2 regions of the Anaerotignum propionicum DSM 1682 genome follow, and region 1 is predicted to be linked to the other one. Evidence: riboswitches for the same ligand, from Rfam matches in the RefSeq annotation. Region 1 holds a riboswitch; the other holds the start of a gene.
What was found. Region 1 has a riboswitch for glycine ahead of gcvT (glycine cleavage system aminomethyltransferase GcvT). Riboswitches for the same ligand answer to the same signal wherever they lie in the genome.

Region 1 (8,020 bases):
TTCGTCAATATCTTTCTTGCTGTTCATTTCCGTACAGCACCATAAAATTTTCCCTTTATTTTCTTCCCTCAATGGATATCCTCCTAAGATTCCTTTGGACTCCAGAAGGCGCATCACCTCACTGACAGGTTTTGGGGATTCCGTCACAAACTCATTAAAAATTTCCTCTTTATTGACTAGCTTAAATCCCAACTCACTGAGTCTTTCTGCCAGATAATCTGCCTTTGACATACTCTGAACCGCCACTTCTCGTAGGCCTTTCTTTCCCATTGCAGAAAGATATACGCCTGCCGCAAGGGCACATAGAGCCTCATTGGAGCATATATTGCTGGATGACTTCTCCCTTCTAATGTGCTGTTCTCTTGCCTGCAATGTAAGCACATATCCTATTTTTCCATTGGAATCCTTCGTCTGTCCAACAATCCTACCGGGAAGCTTTCTCTTCATGGCGTCCACCGTTGCCATAAACCCAAGATACGGACCTCCGAAGCTAAGGGGTATCCCCAACGGCTGACCTTCTCCCACTGCAATATCTGCACTGTATTCTCTGGGTGTTTTTGCAATTCCAAGGGAAATGGGGTTTACACCCATAATAAATTTTGCTCCTGCACTATGAGTCACTTCCCCTATCTTTTCCCCATCTTCAAAGCTGCCATAGAAATTTGGCTGTTGAATATACACACATGCCGTAGATGAGTCAATTTTCTTTTCAATAAATGAAATATCCGTTACGCCGTTTTTTCAGGAACGATGATGAGTTCTATATTTTTACCAAAACAATAGGTATAAACGGTATCCAAAACGAATGGATTCACGGTCTTTGAAATAAAGACCTTTGATCGTTTTCTTTCCTGGCACATCATAATGCTCTCGGCGGCCGCTGTAGCTCCATCATACACCGATGCATTGGAGGCATCCATTCCCGTTAAATCGCAGATCATTGTTTGATATTCAAAGATTGACTGCAAGATTCCCTGACTGATTTCAGGCTGATAGGGTGTATATGCCGTCAAAAGACTTTCTTTAGATATAACACTTTTCACAATTGCAGGAATAAAATGTCTATATGCCCCTGCCCCTCTAAAAATAGAGGTGAAAACCTTATTTTTATTTGCCAGACCCATCATATTCCTGTGTACTTCCAGTTCTGACATACCCTCGGGTAAACAAAGTTCCTTTTTCAGCCTTACCTGCTGGGGTATATCTTCAAAAAGTTCTTTTTCAGAATGCAAGCCGAACGTAGAAAGCATTTCTTGCCTTTCCAAATCTGTTGAAGGAACATAGCTTCCCATTGTTTCACCCCCATTTATGCATCTTCTTGTATGCTTTCAATAAATGCCTTATATTCATCCGCACGCAAAAGCTCCCCTTTTTCGGTAATGTTATCAAACTTTACCAGCCATGCTTCATAGGCATCTTGGTTTATTTTTTCTGGTGCATCCAAAAGTTCCTCATTGATTGCACTTACTGTGCCACCCACAGGGGTATAAATGTCAGAGACTGCCTTTACAGACTCTACATCTGCAAATGAACCGTCAACACCGACTTCATCACCCACCTCCGGCAGATTAACAAATACAATATCACCTAACGCTGATTGGGCATAATCTGTCAGTCCCACTATTGCACTTTCTCCATCAAATTTAATCCACTCATGAAATTTTGAATAAAATAAATCGTTTAATATCTTCATATTTTCTCCTCCTTATTATACTTCATTTGTTCTCTTGTAAAATGGCAGGGCAACAATCTCTGCTTTTATTTTTCCGTTTCTTGCCATAACCTCCACAACCGTTCCAACGGCACATTTTTGATTCAATAGTGCAATGGCACCGGAATAACCCAAAAATGGAAAATGAGTCCCTGATGTTGTCTGCCCAATGATCGTGTCTTCCAAATAAACAGAAGCATTTTCTCGCATAATACCCCTACTAATAGCCTTAAGACCTACCCGAACCCTCTTGTTTTCTTCATTATGTAGCATAGCAGTTTTTCCGATAAAATCCTCTTTCGCCATCTTAACAGCAAAACGGAGACCACATTCTAATGGCGAAGTTTCGTTGTTCAGCTCATGCCCATACAGGGGCATTGCCGCCTCCAGTCGCAGTGTATCTCTAGCACCTAGTCCGCAAGGAATCAACCCATCCTCCTTCCCCACTTCCAATAACAAATTCCACAGTTTTTCCGCATCCTCCCAATCAAGATAAATTTCAACGCCATCCTCCCCTGTATATCCCGTTCTTGAGATAATACAATTAATACCAGAGATATTTCCATCAAACAAAACAGTATAATATTTCTCTGGAATACTTTTGCCGTCTGCCAGCTTCTTTAAAATATCAATGGATTTGGGGCCTTGAAGGGCTATCTGCGCCACTTTATCTGAAATGTCAGTAAACGCCACATCTCCAAATTGGTGCGCAAGCATCCATTCATAATCCTTATCCTTATTTGCGGCATTCACTACGATAAAATAATCACTTTCTCCTCTTTTATAGACAATTAAATCATCCACCGTACCGCCATTTTCGTTGCACATCAGGCTGTATCTCGCCTGACCATCAGTCATATTAGAAAAATCATTTGTAAGCATATACTGAAGATTGGCAAGAGCATCCTTGCCTGTACACAGTATTTCTCCCATGTGGGAGACGTCGAAAAGACCTGCCTTTGTACGAACTGCCATGTGTTCCGCAATGACGCCGCAATACTGAACAGGCAGGGTAAAGTCCGCAAAATCAACCATTTTGCCCTTTGCATTCATGTGTGTATGATATAGAGGTGTTTTTTTTCCCATTTTGCGATTCTCCTTTACAAATTATTTTTTACTTCTGCATTTTTCTTTTTTTCTTTTTGTAAAAAAAAAAGAGACTATTGCAAATATTCCTTTTGAATATTTACATTAGTCTCTGTCCTTTTTAACCTGAAAGATTAGTACCGAAAATGTCTGCACATTCTTCGGTAATTACTTCTTCGGTACAACTCAATTGTTGTTCTCCAGAGTATCGTCAGAATTCAATCCTTTTACCTGAGAGTTTTTCCCCTTCGGTGCTGCATAACAGTCTCTCTTGAATCCATCATCCATTTTTTATTAAATTTTCTATATAATACCATTTATTTCTATATAATGCAATACTTTTTCAAGAAAGTATATGACTTTTTATTAATACATTAAAGTCATTTGAATTTCCATATCTTTAACTAAAAAAAATCAGTTACATCATTTTTTTGCAGCACAAAAGCAATAAAATTTAGGTATTTACCTCCGCCTGCCTCCATCGTCTTTCGGTCATTCACTGCAATCGCATTTTCTTGATTCAACCAATCTGACCAAAGTTCATTATTGTCACCCTTCATTTCATAAATGGAAATAATATCAGCATTCTTACTATGGCTCAATATGTCCTTCCAATAAGTAATATCATGCAGATATGCAAGCTGCTCCGGTGTCCACGAGAGAAGCAATTCCTCTGGTAGATTATCATGGCAATCCTTTTTCATACCCGGAACACAAACATAAAGATAACCGCCGCTTTTTACAAAGGGTAACAGCTTAGCATCTAAATATTCTCCATCACGCCCCCAAAAATTGTAGGAATCCGTACTTACCACTGCATCAAAAAATTCCTTTTCGAAGGGCAAAGCAGTTGCATCAGCTTTAACAGGGGTGATTTGTTCAGGGGTTAACCCCATTTCGTAAAAAAACTTACAGTTTTCATGGGGCTCACTCCACAAATCAGCGGCGTAAACCCTAAACCCATAATCCTTTGCTAACATAACGCTTGTAAGTCCTTGCCCGCTTCCCAAGTCGCAAACGACGCTGCCAGCAGGAATTTTGTGGTCTTCCAGCATTTCTTCTTGCAGCTTAAATGGGTTAGGCCCCATGATTTTAGCCAGTAATTTTGAGGTGTTATATTTTTGACTCATTGGATATTCCATTGTAATCTCTCCTTCTCTTCATTTCTTATTTTATAATATACTTCATTATATATCCCCAATTTTATAAAAGCTCCCTACAAAACAGTTCAGAAATAAAAAAGCGACATGGCGTTTTTAATCCATGTCGCTTTTGCAGCCTAATTATTATTTTTCATAGTAGACAATATCTTATAGATCGTTTTGGGGGATAAAAAATATTTATTGGCTAGATTCTCAACAGTCATTCCACATTTATATTCTGCAAAAATATCAGCGTTTCGCTGAATATATGGTTGTCTACTATCTTTTCGCTCTCCCCATGCCCTTTTATTCTCATCTTTTCGTGGAATATAAAGGTATTCGCCATCTATATGTTGCTGTATTGCCACAATTAAATTTTCCGGTAATACACAATTTGCATTTTTATAGCCCATTTGTGCGCCCTCCTAAATCGTTTAAATAGGATTTCGCAAGGACTATCTACATATTTGAATTATGCGACAGCCCTCGCTACGCACAATACCGACTCCAATGCTCCTTTGATAAGACAATGCCCCTTTCATAATATCTATTGTTATTATCTTACATAAGTATATCAATAGCCCCATTTCCTGTCAAGATTGTCGCATCATAAAGATCTACCCGCATTTACAATTTATTCCAACTGAATTGATTTATTTCCCATCCAGCGAAAAAACGCCGTTCTCAAGAATATTTCCCAAAAAATAATTTTGTTATGAAAGAATTCATATTCTTCCTAATTCTTTTTTGGAATAACAGTGCACATCAGCACAAGATTGATTATCATTTCTTACCCATTTTTTTCTTTTCCATCGTGCAATTTCTTATTCAGTCATTATTTTTTATTTATTCATATAACTAATGTATTCTTCAAGACAGATGTTTTGATTATAAATTTCAGTTGCCACCTTTTCACCAACATAGCGATAATGCCATGGTTCGTGGGATACTCCTGTTATATCAGTCTTATTGGAGGGATAACGCTGAATAAATCCGTAACGATGGGCATTGTTGGCAAGCCATTCATACACTTCACTTCCCTTTGAATAAATTCCGTCTGCGTTAATGTCAACTGCAATTCCCAATTCATGCTCACTGGTACCCGGAATGGCCACCCAAAGCTCCGCTTCTTTTCTGGCTTCTTTGGAGGATAGCCCCTGCGCTTTAAAAGCTGAAATTTTTTCGTCATAAATACTTTGCTGTATCTCTTGTGTTCGATATCCTGATGCAACAATGGGATATATCCCTTTTTTTCTTGCATCATCAAACATTGCTTGCAAGTATGGATATATACGCTCATCTACGAATTGTCCCTTGCCTACTTCGGTAAGCTTCATCTCCGATGGCGTAAGAATAGGATTCCATTTGTTAACCAAAACCAAGCTCCAATCATCCTCATTTTTGTTTACCGAATCAACATGAAATAGTCTGTGGTAGGTATTCTCCACGTTTCGTCTGTTGATTTCCATGTGACCAAGTATGAATATATAACTAACAAGTATGAGAATAAAAAAGAGCCTCAGCCTTTTCTTTCTCTTCTGATTCCGTCTTGATTTTCTTGCCACAGAAATTCCTCCTTGATTTATGACAAATTAAAAGCACTCCTGCTTTGACACAAAGATTGTATCTTAGACAAGGGTGCCGTTTTTTTGTTTATTCAAAAGAATTTCTGATTTTTATATACGTAAATCCTTACAAATTACCTACGAACGTGGTAGTGTAACAATAAATTCCACTATCTCATCTTTACTATCTGCCGTAATTGTTCCTCGGTGTAGTGAAATAATTTCTTTAGCAATAGCTAGTCCCAACCCTGCACCTCCATTATTGGTGCCTCTGGCTGTATCAAGTCGATAAAATTGTTCAAAAATCCTATCAAGCTTTTCTTTTTCAATGGTATTTCCATGATTGAAAAACGTAATCATTGTTTCAGAACTGTTCTGAGTCACAGTAATTTCAATGGTAGTATTGGCAAAACTATAAAACACAGCGTTTCTAAGCAAATTATCAAATACACGTTGTAATTTGTTTGCATCACATTTTGTATGAACATTAGTAGAAACATTCAGTTTGCATTCTAATTTTTTATCCGATAGCATTGGGTTAAATTCAAATACAAGTTGCTCTAGCAATCGTGTTAAATTCACATTGCTGTATTGTAGTTCAATATTTGAAAGGTTAAATCTTGTGATTTCAAAAAATTCATTAATTAACTCCTCCAAGCGCTCTGCTTTATTCAAAGAAATGGACAGATATTTTTCCCTAAGCTCTTCTGAAATTTGATTTTCATCAAGGAGCAAAGTAAGGTAACCGATGACTGAAGTAAGGGGTGTTTTTAAATCATGGGCTAAATAAACAATTAGGTCATTTTTTCTTTGTTCTGCCTCTTTTGCAAGCTGTGCATTACGTAGCGCCATTTCTCTCGCTTGATTTAGTTCATCTTGAACACTTTTTAAGTCATTGGGAAGAATAATTTGCTGGTCGGTTGGTATAGCAAGTTTTTCGGATGCTGCTATCATATGATCAAGATAGTAAAGTGGTTTTTTCACAAAGTGGTAAGTGATAAAAACCCAGCTTGCAATAATCGGGATCCCCAAAAAGATATATAAGTTATTTTTAATAAATTTCAAAAATATATAAAGTGGGTCATCTTCAACCCAAATAAAGCCTTTGAGCAGATCATATGCAATAAATGCAACAAAAAGAAAGCCGATTACAATTGCGGCAAATGACGCAAAACATTGGAACGCAATTTTTCTACTAAGTTGACTTTTATAATTTGATTGCGAACTTGGCGAATTATTCAATGGTATAGCCAACCCCCCATACAGTTTTAATGAATTTCGGATTTTTAGCAGGTTCTTTTAATTTTTCTCTTAGCCTTCCGATATGAGCCATGACAGTGTTGTTATTATCCAAATATTTTTCTCCCCAAACTGCTTCAAAAAGTTCTTCAGAAGATATTACCTTGCCTCGCTTTTCACATAGGTACCAAAGAATAGAAAACTCTATGGGGGTTAAAGTAACTTCTTTATTAAAAAGCTTACATCTATGGGTACTTTTATTAATCATCAATCCGTTAAAATCAAATTCATCTTTCACGATATCGAAATTACCCTTGGTGCTGTTGCTATTATATTTGACGTAGCGTCGTAACTGGGTTTTTACCCTTGCAACAACCTCCAAGGGATTAAATGGCTTTGTAATATAATCGTCCGCCCCTATGGTAAGCCCCATTATTTTATCAGTATCTTCAACTTTTGCAGTCAGCATAATAATTGGGTAAAAATATTTCTGTCTTATCTTCTGGCATATACGAAATCCATCTATATCAGGAAGCATAACATCTAGAACAGCCAAATCAAGTTTTGTAGCCTCGATACACTGAAGGGCTTCTATCCCATTATAATATTTATATACGGTATAGCCATCATTTTTAAGATAAACCTCAAGCAAGTCAGCTATTTCCTTTTCATCATCTACAATTAAAATTGTTTCCTTCATATAAATTTTCACCCTCCATAATGGCTAGACACTGCCTGAATGATATCTTAAAAGCACAATCATCTTTCATCAGTTTATGCTTTCTACAAAATTCGGGTTACCCACCCCTTGCTTATTATCAATCTGAAACTTTTTCCATATTTATTATCTTATACTCCAAAATTTTAATATGCAAGGGCTTTGCTTCCAACAAAAACATAGGCAACCCCTTGGCAGTCTCCTTTAGACGAAAGCAGTCTGTACCCATAATCACTTATCACACGAAATTTAAAGGCACGAACTGCCTATACTGAGATGCTTTCTTAAGGAAGTGAAGCACATTGAGTTAATCCCCAATATGCCCTCATACTAACTCTTTCTCTTAACAATTTTATAGTACGTGCTTGCTGTTACAAAATAACTTAGGATATAAAAAACCGTAAAGACAGCAATGATTCCAAGGGCACATAATAAAATTAAATTTGTATTATAAAGGTTTAACGCATAAAGCAATCGAATGGTAATTTTAAGCCCCATCATTGTATGAAGTATTGCAACAACCAATGGTAAACCGAATACTAACATAATTTGCCTATGA
Region 2 (8,020 bases), 150 kb from region 1:
AAAATGATTACCTATCCCAGAACAGATAGCCGTTATTTGAGCGATGACATGAAGGGAAAGGTTCAAAATACCATGAAACGACTTGGCGAGAGCCAGCCCTTTGAAGAATTTGCCACCCCGTTGATCAATGGAGCAAAACTGTTGTTTACCAAGAGGATTATTGACAATTCTAAAGTTACGGATCACCATGCCATTATACCAACGGATGTGCGACCTCGGTTAGATAGCTTAGCGGAAGAGGAAAAAAATGTGTTTCTTTTGGTAGCCGCCAGATTTATCAGTGCATTTTATCCTCATTATCGCTATGAGGTGACTAAGGTATATTTTACTTGTCAGGATGAACGTCTTTTATCCAAAGGAACAGTAGTTTTGGAAGAGGGCTGGCAAGGCGTGGAACGAAAGCTTGTTCCGATGAAAGGGAAAAAAGAAAAGGGAAACGAGGAACAAAAGCTTCCTCCTTTGACAGAGGGAGAGCTTCATAAAATTAAGGAAGCCAAGGTGTTGAAGAAGAAAACAACCCCTCCCAAAGCATATACAGAAAGCAGTTTGCTTTCCGCAATGGAAAATGCAGGCCGCTTCGTGGAAGATGAAACTTTGAAAGAACAAATGAAGGACAGTGGCTTAGGAACTCCCGCAACTAGAGCAGCAATTATTGAGCGATTGCTCTCCGTTGGCTACATCACAAGAAAAGGAAAAAATCTGATACCTACGGAAAAGGGTATGCAATTAATTCAAGTTGTACCTGAGGAATTACGTTCTCCCCAAACAACAGGGAAATGGGAAAAGGGTCTTTCCTCCATTGCCAAGGGAAACATGGAGGAAGAACGGTTTATGGCAAGCATTAAGCGGTATGTATCCTTCCTTGTGGAAGATGCAATAAAAAGGAAAACAGATATTGTTTTTCCGGAAGAAGCAAAAATGGGGGCAAAAAAGGGTGGAAAGTCTCTTGGGAAATGTCCAATTTGTAAGGATGGTGACGTGCTGGAGAACAGTAAAGCATATTTTTGCGGGAAGTGGAAAACTGGCTGCAAATTCACCGTTTGGAAGGACAGCCTTACCCCCTATGGAATCGAGCTAAATAGCAAAACAATTCAGAAGTTATTAAAAGAAGAGAAAATTCCCGATGTTTCGGTTACCTTACCTCAAACTGGTGAAAAAGGGAAGTCAACTATGATTTTTTCAGCGGATGGTAAGGGTCAAATTGAATTGATGGATTTTACAAGGGATGAAATGATAGAGGGAAAGGAATCTTCCCAAGCAAATGAAGGAGAGTAGAAATAAATGAGCAGTATGTATCAAGTATTAGGAATTGCCCCAGAGGTAGAAGCATTTTGTGAACAGATATTGGAAGACTTAAAGGAACGTTTTCAGAGTATTGATTCTATAGCGGAGTACAATCAGTGCAAGGTCATTGCGGCAATGCAAAAGGAACGGGTGGATGCCTCCTGTTTTGCAGGAAGCACAGGTTATGGTTATAATGACGCAGGCAGGGATACTTTGGAGCGAGTGTATGCCGCATGTTTTCAAACGGAGACGGCTTTGGTACGTCCTCAAATCACTTGCGGAACCCATGCGCTGGCAGTTGCTCTTTCGGCGAATTTATTGCCTGGGGACGAGCTTCTTTCTCCGGCAGGAAAGCCTTATGATACTTTGGAGGAGGTCATAGGTATTCGTGAATCACCCTGTTCTTTGAAGGAATATGGTGTGAGCTATCGTCAGGTTGATTTGTTAGAGGGTGGATCCTTTGATTATGAAAATATTCGTAAGGCAATCAATGAAAAAACCAAGCTGATTACCATTCAACGTTCCAAGGGATATCAGATGCGCCCAACCTTTTCGGTTGAAAAAATCGGTGAGCTTATAGCCTTTGTAAAGGAAATAAAACCAGATGTAATTTGTATGGTTGACAATTGCTATGGTGAGTTTGTTGAAAAAATAGAACCCTCCAATGTTGGTGCAGATATGATTGTCGGCTCTTTGATTAAAAATCCAGGAGGTGGATTGGCACCTGTAGGTGGCTATATCTGTGGAACACAAGCTTGTATTGACCGCTGTGCTTATCGTTTGAGTGCACCGGGATTGGGTCAAGAAGTTGGTGCCAGCTTAGATTTGATGCGTTCTTTGTATCAAGGGTTTTTCCTCTCCCCTAATGTGGTGGCAGGAGCACTAAAAGGAGCCATATTCGCCGCAAATGTTTATGAAAAGCTTGGATTCCGTGTAATCCCAAACAGTTTGGAATCTCGCCACGACATCATTCAGGCGGTGGAGTTGGGTACTGCAGAGGGCGTTATTGCTTTTTGCGAGGGCATACAGGCGGCGGCACCTGTGGATAGCTATGTTAAGCCTGTGCCTTATGCAATGCCAGGTTATAATTGTGATGTTATTATGGCCGCTGGGGCGTTTGTACAGGGTTCTTCTATAGAACTGAGCGCCGATGGCCCTATTCGACCACCGTATTCTGTCTATTTTCAAGGTGGGTTAACTTGGTTTCATGCAAAATTCGGTATTATGATGTCATTGCAAAAGTTGTATGAAAAAAATCTGGTGGAAATCAAAATGTAGCTATCAGTATTGAAGGGTAAATGATTAGTCTATTGATGAAAAAATATTAGCTAGAAAGAAGGTTAATATGGAAGAAACGAGAGATTGGACGACTGATGTTTTAGATTTCATTCAACACATTGAAAGTGACGTTTTTACCCTTCAGGAAGTATATAAATTTGAAGGAAAGCTGTCAAATTTGTATCCCAACAACAAAAATATCAAAGCAAAGATTCGTTAGATACTTCAAGTTCTGAGAGATAGTGGAACTCTAGAGTTTATTGATAATTAGGGAAATTATAAAAAGATAAATAAAAATCGGGGCGCCAGAAGTCGGTGCTCCGATTTTGTATTTTAATCATCATAATTAAGTTTTTTTCTTCTGCTTTCCAAAAAAAGCCGTCATATTTTCTTTCGAAAAACAGCCCAGCATCATCAAGAAGAAGAGATATAGCAATCCCATTGCCGTTAAGGATAGGAAAAAAAGAAGCTTTGATGGCGTGGAGATACGGATGATATAACGAATCAGCAATCCTGATGCTGCCCCTGCCAATAGGGGTTTTAGGAAACAGTCAGCAAGGTCCGGAAAAACACCTGTGCGTATGTAAAGCTTTCGTAGGCAAGAACCTACGGAATAGGCCATTCCTGCCGCCCAAGAGATTAAAAAAGCTGGAATACCATATAGGGGCATAAAAAACCAAATTCCCATAATGGTAATTACCGAACTAATCAAGTTGTTTTGAAATAAAAACATCTGCTCTCCCATGCCATTTAAAAGCCCATGCATTGTCGTTTGGGCATACAAAAACGGACAAAGGAACGCCAGCGGAAATAATAATTCCCCTAAGCCTTGCCGATTATAGACAATATAGCAAATCTCCCTGGGAAAAACAGCAAAAAGGGAGGCCGCACCAATGCCAACAATAAAGGTAAAAAGAAAGGTAACGGAAACGGTACGGCTAATTCTTTGGTTTTGTTTGACTGCGCAAGCCTCTGAAATTTCCGGTACTAAGGATACAGAGGCCGCCATTAGACAGGCAGAAGGCAGTAGAATCAGTGGTAGAGCCATACCTGTTAATTCACCATAGGAAATGAGGGCTTCCTTTGCATTTTGACCATAAAGCTGCAACTGCCGAGGAATTAATATATTTTCTGCAGTTGAAAGCAAAGAGGCTGCAATTTTTGTTGCAGAAAGGGGCAAAGCCATGGCCAAAATCATATTGCAGGCGGCGTATGAAGAAAGCGTTGGTCTTTTAATCATCTTTTTCCGTCTTTTAAAGCGCAAGTAGCTTACAAAAACAAAGGCAAAGGAAAGAAATTCGCCCAAAACAATACCGGCTACGGCAGCACAACATGCATAGGTTAAACCCATAGGAACAAAAATACCTGCAAGAAGATAAATAGTTAAAATACGCACTGCCTGCTCTAAGACTTGAGAAAAGGCAGGTACCATTGCGTTTTGGAGACCAAGAAAAAAGCCCCTAAGGCACGAGCCAGTGGCCATAAAGGGTATTGCAAAGGACAGCAAACGTAAGGATAGGGCGGCGCGACCGTCTTTTAATACAAACAAAGCGATATTGTCTGCAAACAGAAATAGGCAACCGGAAACGATTATGCTAACCATTAAGGAAAGCATAATGGATTGTTTTACGATGCGTCCGATGTTACCCGATTGCCCAAGTACATTTTCTTGCGCTGACAGACGGGAAATCGTTGTTGTGAATCCGGCAGAAGTAATACTCCACGTTAATATATAAATTGGCATAATTAACTGATACAAGCCAATACCTTCTGCCCCGATTGTATTTGACATAAATACACGGTAAAAGAAACCCATCAATTTTGTAATTAAGTTGGCCGCTGTTAAAATCAACGTCCCTGTTATAATTGTTTTTCTGCTCATTCCATCACCTTATGTACGGGTATTGTTACATAATATGAAGAATTTCGGCAAAACAGAAATACTTTTTCGTATTTCGCTATTTATAAGAAATTTTAATATGAGTTAAAAAAAATACAGCATAACTATTGACATTTTCCAATGAAAAATGTATACTCATTTTACAAATTACATAAAGCCAGTTGATACGCAAGGGAGATCTTATAAGTAGAAGTAAGAACCGATGGAGCAATTCAAAAGAGCCGCTTTTGAAGAAACTTTCAGGTGCAAGGGACCTTGTGTGGATGGAACTCTGGAAAGAGCCTTTTTGAGGCCGCCGTCGAAGTAATGCTTTCAGGTGAAGATACAGAGGACATATAGGCATAATACTGCTTGTATGTCCTTTTTTCTTGCGAAAAACTGGCAAATTTGCACTTATTCTGATTATTATCTATTGGAGGGTAAACTATGGAAAAAAAACAAGAGCTGAAAAAGAATCTTGGAATGTCCACGGCGATGGCTACAGTTGTAGGCTGCGTAATTGGTTCAGGCGTTTTCTTTAAGCCTCAGGCAATTTATACAGCAACAGGAGGTGCGCCAGGTTTGGGTATGCTGGCGTGGATTATTACCGGTTTGGTTTGTATCGCTGCAGCGATGACTTTCGCAGAGGTAGCAATTATGATTCCCAAAACCGGGGGTATGGTTGTTTATTTGGAAGAAGCCTTTGGCAAGAAAGTTGGCTTTTTAGCCGGGTGGATGCAGAGCATTTTGTTTTATCCTGCAATGATTGCAGCTCTTGCCGTAATTTTTGCGGAGCAGGCAACTCTTTTTGTAGGCGATGGTTTTAAATTGCCTATGGCAATTGGCGCTATTATTTTTCTTATTTTTTTGAATAGTTTGGGTTCAGCTGTTGGCGGTGGAGCGCAGATTATATTTACAATTTGTAAATTAATTCCTTTGATTTTACTTATGGTATTTGGTTTTATTCGTGGTTCGGGAGCGAATCCCATCTTTACACCCATGGTAAGCGAAGGACTTAACCCAGCAGTTATTTTAGGTCAGTTGATGATTGCGATTTTATTTGCCTTTGAAGGCTGGACCAATGTTGGCGCTATCGCAGGGGAAATGAAAAATCCCGGCAAAGATTTGCCAGTTGCAATCGTTGGTGGTGTTTCAGGAATCATGGCAGTATACTTTACAATTAACTTGGCATACCTTTGGGTTTTGCCTGCAAATGAATTGATGAATTTATCTGCACCTGCATCTGCGGTTGCTATTGCAATTTTTGGTGATATAGGCGGTAAAATTATTTCCGTAGGTATTATGATTTCCGTTTTGGGTGCGGCAAACGGCTTTATCCTTTCCGGCTCTCGTGTAACTTATTCTTTGGCTGAGGTGGGCACACTGCCTTTTAGCAGCAGCCTTGGAAAAATCAACAAAGCACAGGTTCCTACAAACTCCATTATATTGGTAGGTGGCATTGGTTGTCTTTTTGCAATCAGCGGACAGTTTAATAGATTAACAGATTTAGCGGTATTTTCTTGCTGGATTTTTTATACACTAACTTTCTTTGCGGTAATTCGCTTAAGAAAAACCCAACCTGATGCAGTCAGAACCTATAAGGTGCCTCTGTATCCTGTGATTCCTGCAATTGCCATTATCAGTGGCATTTATGTAGTATTAAATCAGTTGCTTATGTCTGGTTCAACAACTAGACTATTGGCAATTGGCAGCATCATTCTTACTTTAATCGGGTTGCCAATTTACAACATGACAACAAGAAAGAAAGCAAATTAATCGTATTATATTGCTTTCCATTTTTCCCAATGAGACATATGGTCCCCACCCATATGTCTTTTTTTTATGTAAAAGACAGAATATGATTGTCTAATATTGAAGAATTTTTATTTTTAACAGCAGATTGTTATGAAAAAAGAAGAGTAAATCTGCATAAACGTGATGCAAAAAATGATAGAAATGATGGTTATAAGAATATTTGCATATATATTTTTTAAAATTTCTATAGGTAGCAAAATGCACAAAATTATTATTTTGAAAAAATTTAATGTAAACTTATAAGAAAAAATCCGCAAACAATGGTGTAACAGAAGCTTATAAAATACATATTTACTAACTTCTTGTCAGATAAGATAAGATTTAAATGAACTGTTTTTTTTGTTGATTTTAAAGGGAAAATTTCATTTATAAAAAGAATTTTTCTATAGAATCACCTATGAAATTATTAATAATAGACAAAAATAAAAGCGGATTAATTTAGCTTATGTGTAAATATGATAGCATAAGTGTTGGAAGTTAGAATAATGTTCAATTATTGTTGTTACATATTATGCAGTGCTTGACAACTACTCTTAGTTAGACCATAATATAGTAGTTGAATGTAGTTTAGGTAAATTATTTTAATTTGTTGTAAGTAGGGTGTTAAGATTTCGTAAAATTTTGTAAAGGAGTTTGTATCCTTTTTTAGATTCTTATGTCTCTTTATGGAGAAAATTGCAGAACTATTGCTTTGGAGGAAAGATTGATGAATTGCAAAGCACAGTCACTGGGGGAATTTATGTATAAAAAATACACAGAAAATCTAACACGATTTACTTTAAGACAGTTTATTGACAGGGGGAAAGGATGAGAATATGTTTTTACTGCTTCTTTTGTTGTGGATAATTTTTAATGGAAAAGTGACTCTTGAAATTTTATTGTTTGGCATTATTATTTGCGCATGGCTGTACTGGTTTATGTGTAAGCATTTGGGTTATCGAGCAGATCATGAAATTAAAATTCTAAAAAATTTTCATCTTTATATAAAGTATTTTATAATACTAACACTAGAAATCATAAAAGCCAATTTAGCTGTTATTCGTCTCGTCTTATCTTCTAAAAAAGAATTTGAACCATCCCTTGTAAAATTTAAAACAGATTTAAAGTCAGACTTAGGAAAAGTAATTCTTGCAAACTCAATAACCTTAACACCTGGAACATTTACCATTCAATTGGAGGATGATGAATATTTAATTCATGCACTGGATAAATCTTTTGGCAAGGATTTGGGTGAGTCTATTTTTGCGAAACAAATAAGGGAGTTGGAGGCGAAGCAATGAGCGAAATTATGAAAACAGTGCTGGAAATTGCTTTGGGCGTTTTAGCACTTGGAATATGTGTCATTTTTGTTAGAGCAATCATAGGACCAAGATTTACAGATCGAATTGTTGCAATTAATATGATTGGTACTATGACCACAGCAACGATTTGCATTCTTTCAGTTTATTTAAAAGAGATTTGTTTAATTGATGTTTCATTGGTTTATACATTATTAAGCTTTCTTGCAGTCGTAATTATTTGTCATGTTGTGTCACTGCATCACAAAGGCAGAGAACTGTTTTTAAAAAGGGTGGAAACGGAGGCTGAAGAAAAATGAGAGAAATATTGGCTACGTTTTTTATCATTGCAGGACTTATTGTGTTTTTATTTTCTGTGATTGGAGTTTTTCGTTTTAAATATGTTTTAAACAGAATACATGCGGCTGCATTAGGGGATACCTTAGGATTGGTTTTAATTGTAATAGGTGTGATGATTTTGACCCTT

Region 2: linked by a shared signal. The riboswitch ahead of CPRO_RS06230 (APC family permease) and the one ahead of gcvT (glycine cleavage system aminomethyltransferase GcvT) in region 1 are both predicted to bind glycine.

The regions. Positions count from the first base shown of each region.
Region 1 is NZ_CP014223.1:1,170,373-1,178,392, reverse strand. It holds partial or broken gene gcvPA (aminomethyl-transferring glycine dehydrogenase subunit GcvPA) at 1-1,292, opposite strand, end outside; gene gcvH (glycine cleavage system protein GcvH) at 1,307-1,693, opposite strand; gene gcvT (glycine cleavage system aminomethyltransferase GcvT) at 1,709-2,797, opposite strand; glycine riboswitch at 3,007-3,081, opposite strand; gene CPRO_RS05650 (SAM-dependent methyltransferase) at 3,202-3,939, opposite strand; gene CPRO_RS05645 (CD3324 family protein) at 4,077-4,352, opposite strand; gene CPRO_RS05640 (M15 family metallopeptidase) at 4,782-5,504, opposite strand; gene CPRO_RS05635 (sensor histidine kinase) at 5,643-6,752, opposite strand; gene vanR (VanR-ABDEGLN family response regulator transcription factor) at 6,739-7,443, opposite strand; gene CPRO_RS05625 (FtsX-like permease family protein) at 7,792-8,020, opposite strand, start outside.
Region 2 is NZ_CP014223.1:1,316,536-1,324,555, forward strand. It holds gene CPRO_RS06215 (DNA topoisomerase III) at 1-1,275, shown strand, start outside; gene CPRO_RS06220 (methionine gamma-lyase family protein) at 1,282-2,562, shown strand; gene CPRO_RS14855 (hypothetical protein) at 2,630-2,782, shown strand; gene CPRO_RS06225 (putative polysaccharide biosynthesis protein) at 2,909-4,444, opposite strand; glycine riboswitch at 4,624-4,728, shown strand; gene CPRO_RS06230 (APC family permease) at 4,889-6,217, shown strand; gene CPRO_RS06235 (Na+/H+ antiporter subunit E) at 7,072-7,536, shown strand; gene CPRO_RS06240 (MrpF/PhaF family protein) at 7,533-7,853, shown strand; gene mnhG (monovalent cation/H(+) antiporter subunit G) at 7,850-8,020, shown strand, end outside.